One region of the Thiomicrorhabdus sp. genome, then DNA from elsewhere that is predicted to be linked to it. Evidence: predicted binding sites of a transcription regulator. Region 1 holds the regulator's gene; the other holds the start of a gene.
The links. The regulator HrcA, encoded in region 1, represses chaperone genes, less so after heat shock. The targets are predictions, from matches to a motif close to TTAGCACTCNNNNNNNNNGAGTGCTAA.

Region 1 (6,548 bases):
TCCAACAAAATCCTATGCAACACGCCCAAGTTCTTGCTCACTTCAAATAATTCGTCCGACTTTAAACGCCAAGCCTACGATGCTGGCTTTACCGAAATATTTATTAAATCAGACTTTCCAACCCTAAAACGTGCTCTACACAGCTTAATGCTCTATGCCACGCTTAACATATCCGCTCGTGTTCTTTATGTGGAAGACACACAAAGCACCGCTGACTTTACCAGTCACATTATGAAATCGGCAGGCTGGAAAGTGATGCATGTTAAAAGTGGCGAAGAAGCCGCTGCACTGTTAGACAATACTAAAAAATCGTTTGATATTGTCGTTACTGACTTGGTTTTAGAAGGTGAAGTGAGTGGTATTGGCCTAATTAACCTAATTCGTCAAGGCAATGAACGCATTCGCGACATCCCTATTCTGGCCGTTTCTGGGTGGAACGACTTATTACGCCAAGTCTATGTTCTTAAACACGGTGCGGGCGACTTTATTGCCAAGCCATTTAATGAAACTGACTTTTTAGCACGAGCCATCAACCTAATTATGGGCAAACGTGCCCGCGATGAACTCATAGAAGAACAAGCCGCACTTCACCAAAAAGTAAACATAGACTCGCTAACCGGCATCAACAACCGCCATTATTTAGATGAGTATGGAGATAAACTAGTCAGATCCGCAATCACTAAAAATGAAGCGATTGCCTTGATGTTATTAGATATCGATCAGTTTAAAGAAATAAACGATATGACCGGGCACACTGCAGGCGACACCATACTTGAAACCGTTGCTTCTATTCTAAAAAACAATGGTCATGCAAACGACATAATTGCCCGCTATGGTGGCGATGAATTTGTTGTCATCATTAAAGATTTAAATCAAGAAGAAGTCCTACAACGAGCTGAAACAATTCGCCAACAAGTCGCTGAAGCCCAACCATTAGGAATAACGACAACCTGCTCCATTGGATTAGCTTACCACCATAAAAAAATTGCATTACAACTGGTCGAACTACTTGAAAACATCAATCAAAGCCCTGAAGAGTTTGAGCTAAACTACCAAACCCTATTTAAAGCCGCAGACCACTCTCTATACGCCGCAAAAAAGGCTGGACGTAATCAAGTTTGTATCAACAACTCACTAAAACCCATTCAACAATAAAGAATCAATCGAGCCAGACAATAAAAATTTTAACAGCCTTAATATGAGCGTTAATTATGAAATTATTTTTTAAGAAGTGAGCTTAAGATTTTGGCGGTCATATCGACTCTAGGTACGACTCTTTGATAGTTCATTCGGCTTGGACCTACTACACCTAGTACACCTAGAATTTCGCCCTCAACTTCATAAGGCGTAGTGATAATACTGCAGTCTTGGTAAATTTCATTACCGCATTCGTGGCCTACAAATACTTGTACACCTTGGGCTTGCATGCTTTTATCGAGCAGTGACACCATTTCATTGTGTTGTTCAAATGAGTTAAATAGGGCTTTTAATTTTTCTGAACTCGCCAGCTCTTGGTAATTGAGTAAATTGGTTTTACCTGAGACTAAAAATGGCATTTTTTGGGCTAGCTGACTTTCTAAAACAAAGTCGGTTGCTTGCACAATCGAGCTCATAAATTCATTGGTGGTAGAACGAATGGTATCCATTCTAGACATTAAAAATTGTTTAGCTTCGGCTAGATTTTTGCCTAAACAGTGTTCATTTAAATAGTTTGCAGTTTGCTGAAGTTCATCACCACTAAAAGGTTTTTCGAGCTCAATAATGCGGTTTTGCACATCTTGATCATTAAAGACCAACACCACTAATACACGATTAGCACCGAGCTGAATAAAATCGATATGCTTGAGCACCTCTTGCTGTTTATTTGGCATTAACACCAAACTGGTCATACCGGTAATGCCAGACAATACTTTTGAGGCACTTTCTAACAAGTCATCTTGGTTTAAACCCACCGATAACTCATTACGAATGGAGGCTTGTTTTTGCTGTGAAAGAGGCTCGTAGGTAAGCATGGAATCAAGAAACAGTCTGTAACCGGTATCGGTAGGCACGCGCCCTGCTGATGTGTGCGGTGAGTGAATCAAGCCCATTTTTTCAAGGTCTGCCATCACATTACGAACCGTTGCTGAACTCAAGCCAATATCGGGTAATTTGGCGAGTGTAGTTGACCCTACCGGCTTGCCATCATTAAGGTATAATCCCATTAAGTTTTTAAATAATAGTTGTGAACGGTCGTTTAACACTTTAAGCACTCTTTAAGATACACTGCTAAATTATATGAACAATAGTTGGTTATTCAAGGCCTTCAATTGACTTTTATATAGAATTTATAAAATTAAAAACACTAGAATAAAGCTACAACAAAGCTAGAACAAAGAGTTAAATAGAACACTTATTACCCATCCCTTAAGCTTGGCTTAGATTACATATGAGTTTATGAACATGTTTCAAACAATCGGAATATTTGGAAAATACACAGGCAATCAATGTTGGGAAAATATTGAAATGCTAATTGATTATCTTCACTCTAAATCCCGAACTGTGTATTTAGATAAGCCCTCTTGTGAAAAATTTCCGCGACATGAATCAGTTGAACTTTTAGAACGAGAAGACTTAAAAAGTAAAATTGACCTTGCGGTTATGGTGGGTGGCGATGGCACTTTTTTGGATGTCGCTCGCTGTATTACCGATAACGATGTTCCGATACTGGGTATTAACCTGGGTCGCCTTGGTTTTTTAACCGATGTATCCGCAGATGACATGATTGAAACCATGGAAGAGATTTTGTCTGGTGTGTATCAAGAAGAGTTACGTAATGTCTTGCAAGTGAGTGTTTATGAAAATGGTGAGCTCACATTCCAAGAACGTGCTATTAACGATGTGGTGATTCATAAAACCGACTCTCCACGAATGATTGAATTTGAAACTTTTGTAGATGGTCGCTTTTTAAACAGTCAACGTTCTGATGGCATGATTATCTCTACCCCAACGGGCTCCACAGCTTATGCATTGTCTGCTGGTGGGCCAATTTTAGATCCGGGTGTTGATGCGATAACGTTAGTTTCTATTAATCCGCATACCATGAGCACACGCCCTTATGTGATTAATAGCAGTAGTACTGTGGAATTACGTGCACATGAATATTGTGACAAAACAGCGCAGATTATTTGTGATGGTCAAATCACCCATGATATTTCGCCAAACCATCAAACAATCGTGAAACGTAATGAACATTATTTACGTCTTTTACACCCAAAGAATCACGACCATTTTGAGCTATTACGAGCTAAATTACACTGGGGCGACAAGCTTTCTTAAACGCCTTTGTGAAAGGCTGACAAAAAGCGAAATTAAAGCATTTTTTGTTATATTTATTTCCTATATAATCTCAAATCAATAGCAAATCACCAGGCCTGGTAAATTGTTAAATTACCAGGCCTGTTTAATTTATTAATGTGAAATGAACTCCTTATATGCTGCAAGAACTCTCTATTCAAAACTTAGCCCTAATTGAAAAACTTCAACTGCAATTTAATACTGGCTTCACTACCCTAACGGGTGAAACAGGTGCAGGTAAATCGATTTTATTAGATGCCTTAGGCCTCGCTTTAGGTGAACGTGCCGATAGCTCTTTAGTTCGCCACAACACCCCAAAAGCCGATGTAACCGCCCTATTTGAAATTGAGAAACTTCCGCATGTTCAAAGCTGGTTAGTTGAGCAAGAATTAGATGATGACACTCAATGTTATTTGCGTAGAACCGTTACTTCAGAAGGCCGTTCAAAAGCTTACATTAATGGTTACCCTGTTGCGGCAAACCAACTGAAAACCCTAGGGAGTTTTTTGATTGATATTCATGGCCAACATGAGCATCAAACATTATTGTCTAGCAATAAACAGTTAGACCTTCTTGATGCCTACGCCAATCATCCAAAAAATCTTAGCCAAACACATCAAGCCTTTAAAGCATGGCAAGATTTAAAACGCCAACTAAAACAAATTGAAGAAGAACAAGCCGACTACCAAAGTAAGCTTGAATTATTAAGTTTTCAAAAAAATGAATTTGATGAAATCAACCCGCAAGATGGCGAATTTGATGCTTTATCTGAAGAACAAAGCCAACTCTCTCATGCAAGTGAAATCAAACTGGCTTGTGATAAAGCCTACAATGCAATTGAAGAAGAACAAGGCGCCGTTGATTCAATCAACCAGGCGATTCATGCATTAGAGTCGATTATTGAATTCAGCCCAAGCTTAGAAGGTTTAATCACCCAATTAAACAGTAGCGTAATTGAGGTACAAGAAGCGGCAACCGAAATTCAACATCATTCTGAAAACATTGATTTAGACCCACAACAACTTCAAAACGTTGAAGAACGTTTGTCTGCTCTATTTGGCTTGGCTAAAAAATACAATATTGAAGCAGAGCAACTGGTTGAGAAACACCAACAAATTCAAGAAGACTTAGCTCGTTTAGAACAGTCTGATGCCTCTTTGGAAATATTAAAAGCCGAACTTGACCAGGCCTGGAAAAATTATCAAGACCAAGCTAATTCACTCAAAAAATCACGTCAAAAAGCGGCTAAAAACCTGTCTAAAATTGTTACTGAAGGCATGCAAACCTTAGGCATGCCTAATGGACTCTTTGAAGTAGCCTTAAGTGATGCTGAGCAACCTAATACCAATGGTACAGACAAAGTAATCTTTAATGTGACAGCTAACAAAGGCCAGCCATTACAGCCGCTTGCTAAAGTCGCATCGGGCGGTGAATTGTCTCGTATTAGTTTAGCGATTCAAGTCGCCACCTCAGAAGTCGCACAACTGCCAACCCTGATTTTTGATGAAGTGGACGTGGGTATTGGTGGCGGTATTGCCGAAGTAGTCGGTCAAAAAATGCAGCAATTGGGTAAAGACAAACAAATCTTTTCCATTACCCATTTGGCTCAAGTGGCTTCTCATGGTCACAGTCATTTACATATTGCAAAACAGACACAAAACAATTCAACTACCACACAAGTTAAACAGCTTAGTTCAGAACAGCGTATTGAAGAGTTAGCAAGAATGATTGGTGGCCTAACCCTCACAGAACAAACTCTCAGCCATGCCAAAGAGATGCTAGAAAGTGCACAAAATAAAACAACCTAATTGAATTTTGGCACAGGGTTATCCCAAAACAATTAAGGTCTTATGAGATTTTAAACATACAAAAAAGGGGCGATTAAGCCCCTTTTTTATTTCTGATAACTATCAAATATTATTTGGATTCTTGTGGCAAAGTCCCATAAATAACCAGACTATGGCCTGATAAATCATAACCATTTTCTTTGGCAATTTCTTGAATACGGTTCTCAATTATAGGGTCAACAAACTCTTTGACACGGCCAGATTTTAAACAGACTAAGTGATCATGATTATCACCAGTATCAAGTTCAAAGATAGAGATATTATTCTCAAAGTTTAAACGTCTAACAATACCCGCTTGTTCAAACTGAGTAAGCACACGATAAACCGTTGCCAAACCGACTTCTTCACCCTGTTCTAGTAGGATTTTATAAACGTCTTCAGCCGTTAGGTGATGCTCGTCTCCAGAAGTTTCTAAAATTTCTAGAATTTTTAATCTTGGTAGAGTCACTTTTAAACCGACTTTTTTGAGTTCTGCTCCGCTCATACTATCCTCTTATACTTTTTGCTTTTCTTTTTACTGAGTGTAACTGTTGATTTTATGGGCTATTTTTTAATTACCCTAATCCGGATATAGTTCACTCATATTTAGCAGTAAATAATTAACAAGTTTATCGCCAATTGCACTTTAAAACAGCCAGAATCCTGATGTCCGTTAGCCACTAAAATTTAATTGATAGGACTAAAGGTGCATAGCAAGAATAGTGTGTATAATACCCTAAAATATTCATAACTAGAATTTAAATAGAAATAATGATTTTACAGAAAACTGTCCTTACAAACTCAAGATTGGGCAATATTCATTCTGAGGAAAGCATGTCTAAAACAAACACTTCTTTTACGTTACTCTCTCGTACTCGTTCACTTTTTTTAGTGGGATTAATGAGCTTTGGGCTTTTGTCTGGCTGTTCTTATTTAGAACCTTATAAAGCTCCGTTAACTCAAGGTAATGTTATGACCAAAGAGTCTTTAACATTATTACAAGAAGGTTTAACTCAATCACAAGTTAGAGAATTATTAGGGCCACCAATGGGGAAAAACCCATTTAACCCTTCTGTTTGGGAATATATTTACTACAGTTCAGAGCAAAATTCTGAACGTGAAAACCATACCGCACACGTAATATTAAAGTTTGATAACGACAAACTGCTAAGCAGTTGGAAAGAACAAAAACAAACTGCTCAACTTAAAAAAGATGATTCTTGGTTAGGGTTAGGTTGGTTTTAAATAACTCAAACAAATAAAATCGTATTTAATAACTTTTAACATCTAATGCTAAAAGTTTTAAACTAAAAAGGCCTGGTAAATCTAATTTACCAGGCCTTTTTATTGAGTTAGTTTGAATGGGTAAAACTTATTAGGCAATAA
Region 2 (6,548 bases), 1.2 Mb from region 1:
TTCTTCTTCAGGTTGTAATATAAATACAATACCGCGAGCTTGTTTATATCTCTGTTTAATATTTAACAGGTTTGGTGAGTTTAAAAATATAGGGGCAAAAATCAGTTTTTGTAATTTATGAGTTTTGCTTTCTGTTAAAAATAAGGTTTGTGGTTGGTTATTGAGTAATGAATCAAAAAACTTAGTGACTAGTAATGGAATGGTAAATAAATCTTCTGATAAATAAACAGAGTGTTTGGGGTCAAGCGGGGCGATATTGGTAATGCTTAAAAATGCATTTTTTTGATTTTGTTGTTGTTCTAAAAACAAGCCTGAATTTGAAATAGTAAACGATTCAAAACCAAGTTTGTGTTGCTGCGATTCAATTTGTTGTTTTTTATCACGAGAAATAAGTTTGGCTAAACCAATGCCATAACCTGGAATCTTGCTGTTTATAAGGCCTTGTGCAAAGTGACGAAAGTCAGAGTCGGACTTAATTGCTTGAGACGTATAGTATTCAGACAGAGCATTTAAAATCGTTTCAGAGCGTTTTTGTTCAAGCGCTCTTTTTTGAATAAGCCCATCAATATTTTCGTGGAACTTTTGTTCTTGTTGTTTGTATTGATACCCAATTTCTAGAGTGGCAGCAATAACTAACCACACAAGCCCAACTAGAACCAAAAGCACTTTATTTTTTAAAGATAGATCAAAAAGCATTTTGAATGAAAGATTTTTCATTGTGGAACCTTTTCATCATAAACGATGGATTGAGAAAATATATTCTCTGGTAGCTGATCAGCAAACGGCTTCGTAATCTGCTTATTGGTCCATAGTTGAAAATTTTGATTAGGGATTACCGCAATTTCACTGGGAGCCAAACCGTTTAAGATTTCTATGGCGGCTTTTGCAGCCCAAGTTCCTTGTTCGTCAGGTATTTTTGTGATGCCGATGGCTGAATAAGGCATCATCCAATCTTGAGTACTAAAGGTGATTTTTGAATTATATTTGAGTGCCCATTCATAGTTTTTTTTGTGGTCCCAGGTTTTAAACGCAGCTCTATTGGATAAATAAATAAGATCAAACTCATCGCCTAGTTGAATTTGTTTAAAGACTTTACGCCATTCCCGTTCGTTTTTAAGTTGGTAGACCTTGGTTTTAATGCCCATTTCTTTGGCTATTTTAGTGAACTCTATATTATCAAAATCGGCAGAAGTTCCTTGGGTTGTTAACATCGCCACTCGAGTTTTTGCAGGGTTAATGCTAAACAAAAGTTTTAGTATGACTTCAATGGGGTTTTTTTCAATCATACCGGTGGTATTTTTATAGGGTAAGCCATAGTGAATACCAGTGTTATTCACACCACAAAATACAAAAGGGATTGAGCTGTTTTTATAGTGATTTTGTAACACATATTTAACAGCATTATCGTCAGAAACAATGACAACATCAGGTTTGTTTGAGGCAATAAAAGCTATCGCTTGTAAACCAATGTTGTTTAAAGTCTTCTTGTTAGAAACTTTTTTGGTATTCATATAGAATGTTTTTAAATGGCAATGGCCATTCAAGGTCTTTTTGATACTTCTTGTTATACCATTTTGCCAAGGGTAGCCTGGCGAGTAAGAGGCTATATAAACGCATACAGGCAGATGGGCATTTTGGTTATTATTACTATCAATTGTGTTTTGAGCATTTGCTTTAAATGAGACTGTGCTGATTAAAATAAATAGTAAAACCGCAATAACCCTAAAAGATGTTTTATTAAAGTCTATGTTATGGCTGGGTTCAGCCCAGGAGGTTGCAACGATGGGCCAGCGTGAAGAGCAAGAAAATCGCAAAATATTTTGAGTTATCTTTTCCATAAACACTTGTTTGGATTCTCGCTCGGGTCGATGGTGCAATTGGGATTGAAGTATAAAAACATACAAAATATTACAATGATTCAAGCTAGAATAGCAAATTAAACAGGTTGTGGCCGTCAATATTTTTTAATGGCCGTATTACAAAAATAGTTAAGCCGATGAATTCACTACAAAACCATTAAATAAGATTTGCTGGCTTGGTTAATCGTCACTAAAAGGAACCCTCTATGTCTAAGATATCGTCGAATTTATCCAATGAATGTTCGCAAAGCATACTTATTACCCAGGCTACTATTGTTAATGAAGGTAATCAGTTTGTTGGTGACGTATTGGTTGCTGATGGTCGTATTCAAAAAATTGCAGATAAAATTGATATGAATGCAGACAAAATTATTGACGCAAAAGGGTTGATGTTACTGCCTGGATTTATTGATGATCAAGTACACTTTCGCGATCCTGGACTAACCTCAAAAGGGGATATTGCAACAGAGTCAAAAGCAGCCATAGCAGGTGGAACCACTAGTTTTATGGATATGCCAAATGTAAAACCTACAACAACAACTATTGAAAACCTTGAGGCCAAGTATCAAATAGGTGCCCAAAAAGCATGGACTAATTTCTCATTTTATTTTGGTGCTACCAATGACAACCTGGAAGAACTAAAAAAAGTTAACCCAAGCAATGTTTGCGGGGTAAAGATTTTTATGGGTGCTTCAACAGGAAATATGTTGGTTGATAGAGAACAAGCCTTGCGTGATATTTTTACTCATAGTCCAACTCTAATAACCACTCATTGCGAAGACACGCCAATGATCAAAGCCCAAGAAGAAAAGTACCGTGAGCAATATGGTGAAGACATTCCTATGTCAGCCCATCCAGAGATTCGTTGCCGTGAAGCATGTTATAAATCATCTTCGTTTGCGGTGGACTTGGCTAAAGAAACCGGTGCTGATTTGCATATATTGCACTTAACAACGGCAGAAGAGATGGAGTTGTTTGAACCAGGCCCGGTAGAAGGTAAAAAGATAACCGCAGAAGCTTGTGTGCATCACCTTTGGTTTACAGAAGAGGATTACGCAACCCGTGGTACTTATATTAAATGTAATCCAGCTATCAAAAAACAGTCTGATAGAGATGCGATTCGCCAGGCGGTAAGAGAAGGGCGTATAGATATTATCGCGACCGATCATGCACCTCATACAGATGAAGAAAAACAAAATAAATACTTTATGGCTCCTGCAGGTTTACCACAGGTTCAACAGTCTCTTTGTGCCTTATTGGATATGGTGCATGATAATGTTTTTGATATTGAAACCGTTGTGCAAAAAACCTCTCATAATGTTGCCATTCGTTATCAAATTGAAGATCGAGGCTATATTCGTGAAGGCTATTGGGCGGACTTGGTATTGGTTGATATGAATAAACCACATATAGATGATAAAGAGCATAACCTTTATAAATGCCAGTGGTCTCCGTGGGAAGGACATACCTTTAAATCAAGCGTTATCAGTACCATTGTGTCTGGTGAACTAAAGTATCACCAAGGCGAGTTTGCAGAGTTTACGCCTGGGCATCGTTTACTGTTTAAACGATAATCGTTTTTTGGTTAAATCGTTTTAATCGTATTTTTTATAGTGAAACCGTTTGTGTGCAAATGCCGCTAACGGTTTTTTAGTATTTATCTTATGAAAATATAAACTGGTACGAATCTAAACTAATGCGAATATAAGTGATAATTTGCATTAATGTTCCAAATTTACCAGGCCTGGTAAATTGACTTTGATTTTATTCTTGAGATTTTTAAAGCAAAACAACGCTAATTCGTATCTTTTTTGGGTTAACAGCTTGAATTGTAAAGATTCATACCCATATTCAGTTGACACAAGCAATTAGATGACTAAAATTATTAGCACTCTAACCATAAGAGTGCTAATTTATGAATAAATGGTAACTCGGTTTGTGAGAATGATAAAAAACTGAGTGCAATTTTTCTGTTTGTACAATTATGAAATTTAAAAGACTTTTAGGAGAAACCTATGAATATTAAGCCATTACAAGACCGTGTTGTTGTCCGTCGTGTAGAAGAAGAGAAAGAAACTGCAGGTGGTATATTGCTACCAGGTTCTGCACAGGAAAAACAAAACATCGGTGAAGTAGTTGCTGTTGGACCAGGTAAAGCATCTGACTCAGGTTCAATTATCGCAATGACGGTTAAAGTTGGCGATAAGGTAATGTTCGGTCAATACTCTGGTCAAGAAGTAAAAGATGACGCTGGTCAGCCAGTCATGATTATGCGTGAAGACGATATTATTGCAATTGTCGACTAATCATACTGATAGTTAAAAATATTCAAATTAAATATTTAAACAGAATTAAGGAATTAGAAAGATGGCAAAAGACGTCAAATTTGGTTTAGATGCTCGTGAGTTAATGGTTGATGGTATTAACATTCTTGCAGATGCAGTAAAAGTAACACTTGGACCTAAAGGTCGTAACGTAGTTTTAGAAAGATCTTTTGGTTCTCCATTAGTGACTAAAGATGGTGTATCGGTTGCACGTGAAATTGAGCTTGAAGATAAGTTCATGAACATGGGTGCACAGATGGTTAAAGAAGTTTCTTCTCAAACAAATGATGTTGCTGGTGACGGTACAACTACAGCGACAGTTCTAGCACAGTCTATCGTTCGTGAAGGAATGAAATCAGTTGCAGCGGGAATGAACCCAATGGATTTAAACCGTGGTATTCATAAAGCGGTTGAAGCCGTGGTTGCTGAAATCAAAGCAATGGCTCAGCCATGTACTACTTCTGAAGCAATTGCTCAGGTAGGGACTATCTCTGCAAACTCTGACGCTGCTGTAGGTAAGATGATTGCTGAAGCAATGGAGCGTGTTTCAACTGAAGGTGTTATCACTGTTGAAGAAGGTTCTTCACTGCAAGATGAGCTAGTCGTTGTAGAAGGTATGGAATTTGACCGTGGTTACCTATCTCCTTATTTTGTTACTAACCAAGAAAAAATGGTTGCAGAGTTAGAAAACCCATTTGTACTTCTTTACGATAAGAAAATTTCAAACATCCGTGATTTACTACCTACTTTAGAAGCTGTTTCTAAAACAGGTCGTCCTCTATTAATTATTGCTGAAGACGTTGATGGTGAAGCTTTAGCTACGTTAGTAATCAATAATATGCGCGGAATCGTTAAAGTTGCTGCCGTTAAAGCTCCTGGTTTTGGTGAGCGTCGTAAGGCGATGATTCAAGATATGGCAATCTTAACGGGTGGTACTTTAATCTCTGAAGAAGTCGGTCTAAGCCTTGAATCAATTACTTTAGATTTATTAGGTGAAACGAAATCTGCAGTAGTCGGTAAAGACACTACTAAGTTAATCGACGGTGCGGGTTCTAAAGAAGATATTGATAGTCGTTGTGCTCAAATCAAGTCACAGATTGCGACAACAACATCTGAATACGATTCTGAAAAACTTAACGAACGTTTAGCAAAACTTGCTGGCGGTGTTGCCGTACTTAAATTAGGTGCAGCGACAGAGATGGAAATGAAAGAGAAAAAAGACCGTGTTGACGATGCACTTCACGCAACACGTGCCGCTGTTCAAGAAGGTATTGTTGCTGGTGGTGGTGTTGCTTTAGTTCGTGCTCTATCTAAAGTACAAGTTCAAGGTGACAACGATGACCAAAACGTAGGTATTCAAATTGCATTACGTGCAATGCAAGAGCCAATGCGTCAAATTGCAGCTAACTGTGGTTTAGAAGGCTCAGTTATTGTAAACAAAGTTATGGAAGGTGAAGGTAATTTTGGTTTTGATGCATCTAAAGAAGAGTACGTTGATATGATTGAAGCAGGTATTATTGACCCTGCAAAAGTAACGCGTTCTGCACTTCAAAACGCAGCGTCTGTTGCTGGATTAGTATTAACAACAGGTGCAGCTATTGCTGATTTACCATCAAATTCTGATGGTGCTAGTGAAATGGCACAACAAGGTTATGCACCAGGCGGCATGATGTAAAAATTTTTGGTTGATTGAGCCATTTTCACGGCATTGGCTGTGTTGGCTCGAGACTTCCGGTGCTCATGTACTTAATGTACACTCCGCTCCGGGTTTTCGAGCCGCCTAGCCACTACCGCAAAACTGACTCAATCAATTCAAAAATTACATTTTGTTGATTAAAAAGCTCGAATTTACTGGTTAAATTCGGGCTTTTTTATTATTTAAACCTTATCAATTAAGAATTGATTCAAATTACCAGGCCTGGTAATTTGAATCTGTTTTTAAACAAAAAGTTTTAAACAGAAAAATAGAAGAAGATTTATGAATAAACACCCCATTTTATATTCTTATCGTCGTTGTCCTTATGCGATGCGGGCACGTATGGCGATTTATCTTTCTGGTATTCAAGTTGAGCAACGTGAGATTGTGTTTTGGGAGAAGCCTCAGCCAATGCTTGAAGCATCTCCAAAAGGTACGGTGCCGGTTTTAATATTGCCTGATGGAACAGCGATTGAAGAGAGCAGAGATATCATGCTTTGGGCGTTTAAACATGCCGTTGATAAAACAATTTACCAGGCCTGGTTATTTTCTGAAGGTTCTAAAGAAAATCAAGCAATCCAGCAATGGATTGACCGCTGTGATAATGAATTTAAAACACATTTAGACCATTATAAATATGCCGATCGATTTCCTGAATATCCACAGGCT

Region 2: ACORJQ_RS12070 (co-chaperone GroES) is a predicted target of HrcA. The motif match lies at 3,745-3,771, and genes of this name have one in related genera.

Annotation. Positions count from the first base shown of each region.
Region 1 is NZ_OY759719.1:1,428,470-1,435,017, reverse strand. Features, by position in the region: gene ACORJQ_RS06265 (diguanylate cyclase) at 1-1,155, shown strand, start outside; gene hrcA (heat-inducible transcriptional repressor HrcA) at 1,218-2,243, opposite strand; gene ACORJQ_RS06255 (NAD(+) kinase) at 2,443-3,318, shown strand; gene recN (DNA repair protein RecN) at 3,474-5,144, shown strand; gene fur (ferric iron uptake transcriptional regulator) at 5,254-5,667, opposite strand; gene ACORJQ_RS06240 (outer membrane protein assembly factor BamE) at 5,997-6,407, shown strand.
Region 2 is NZ_OY759719.1:2,661,901-2,668,448, reverse strand. Features, by position in the region: gene ACORJQ_RS12085 (EAL domain-containing protein) at 1-717, opposite strand, end outside; gene ACORJQ_RS12080 (ABC transporter substrate-binding protein) at 714-1,838, opposite strand; gene ACORJQ_RS12075 (dihydroorotase) at 2,066-3,433, shown strand; gene ACORJQ_RS12070 (co-chaperone GroES) at 3,875-4,165, shown strand; gene groL (chaperonin GroEL) at 4,227-5,858, shown strand; gene ACORJQ_RS12060 (glutathione S-transferase) at 6,162-6,548, shown strand, end outside.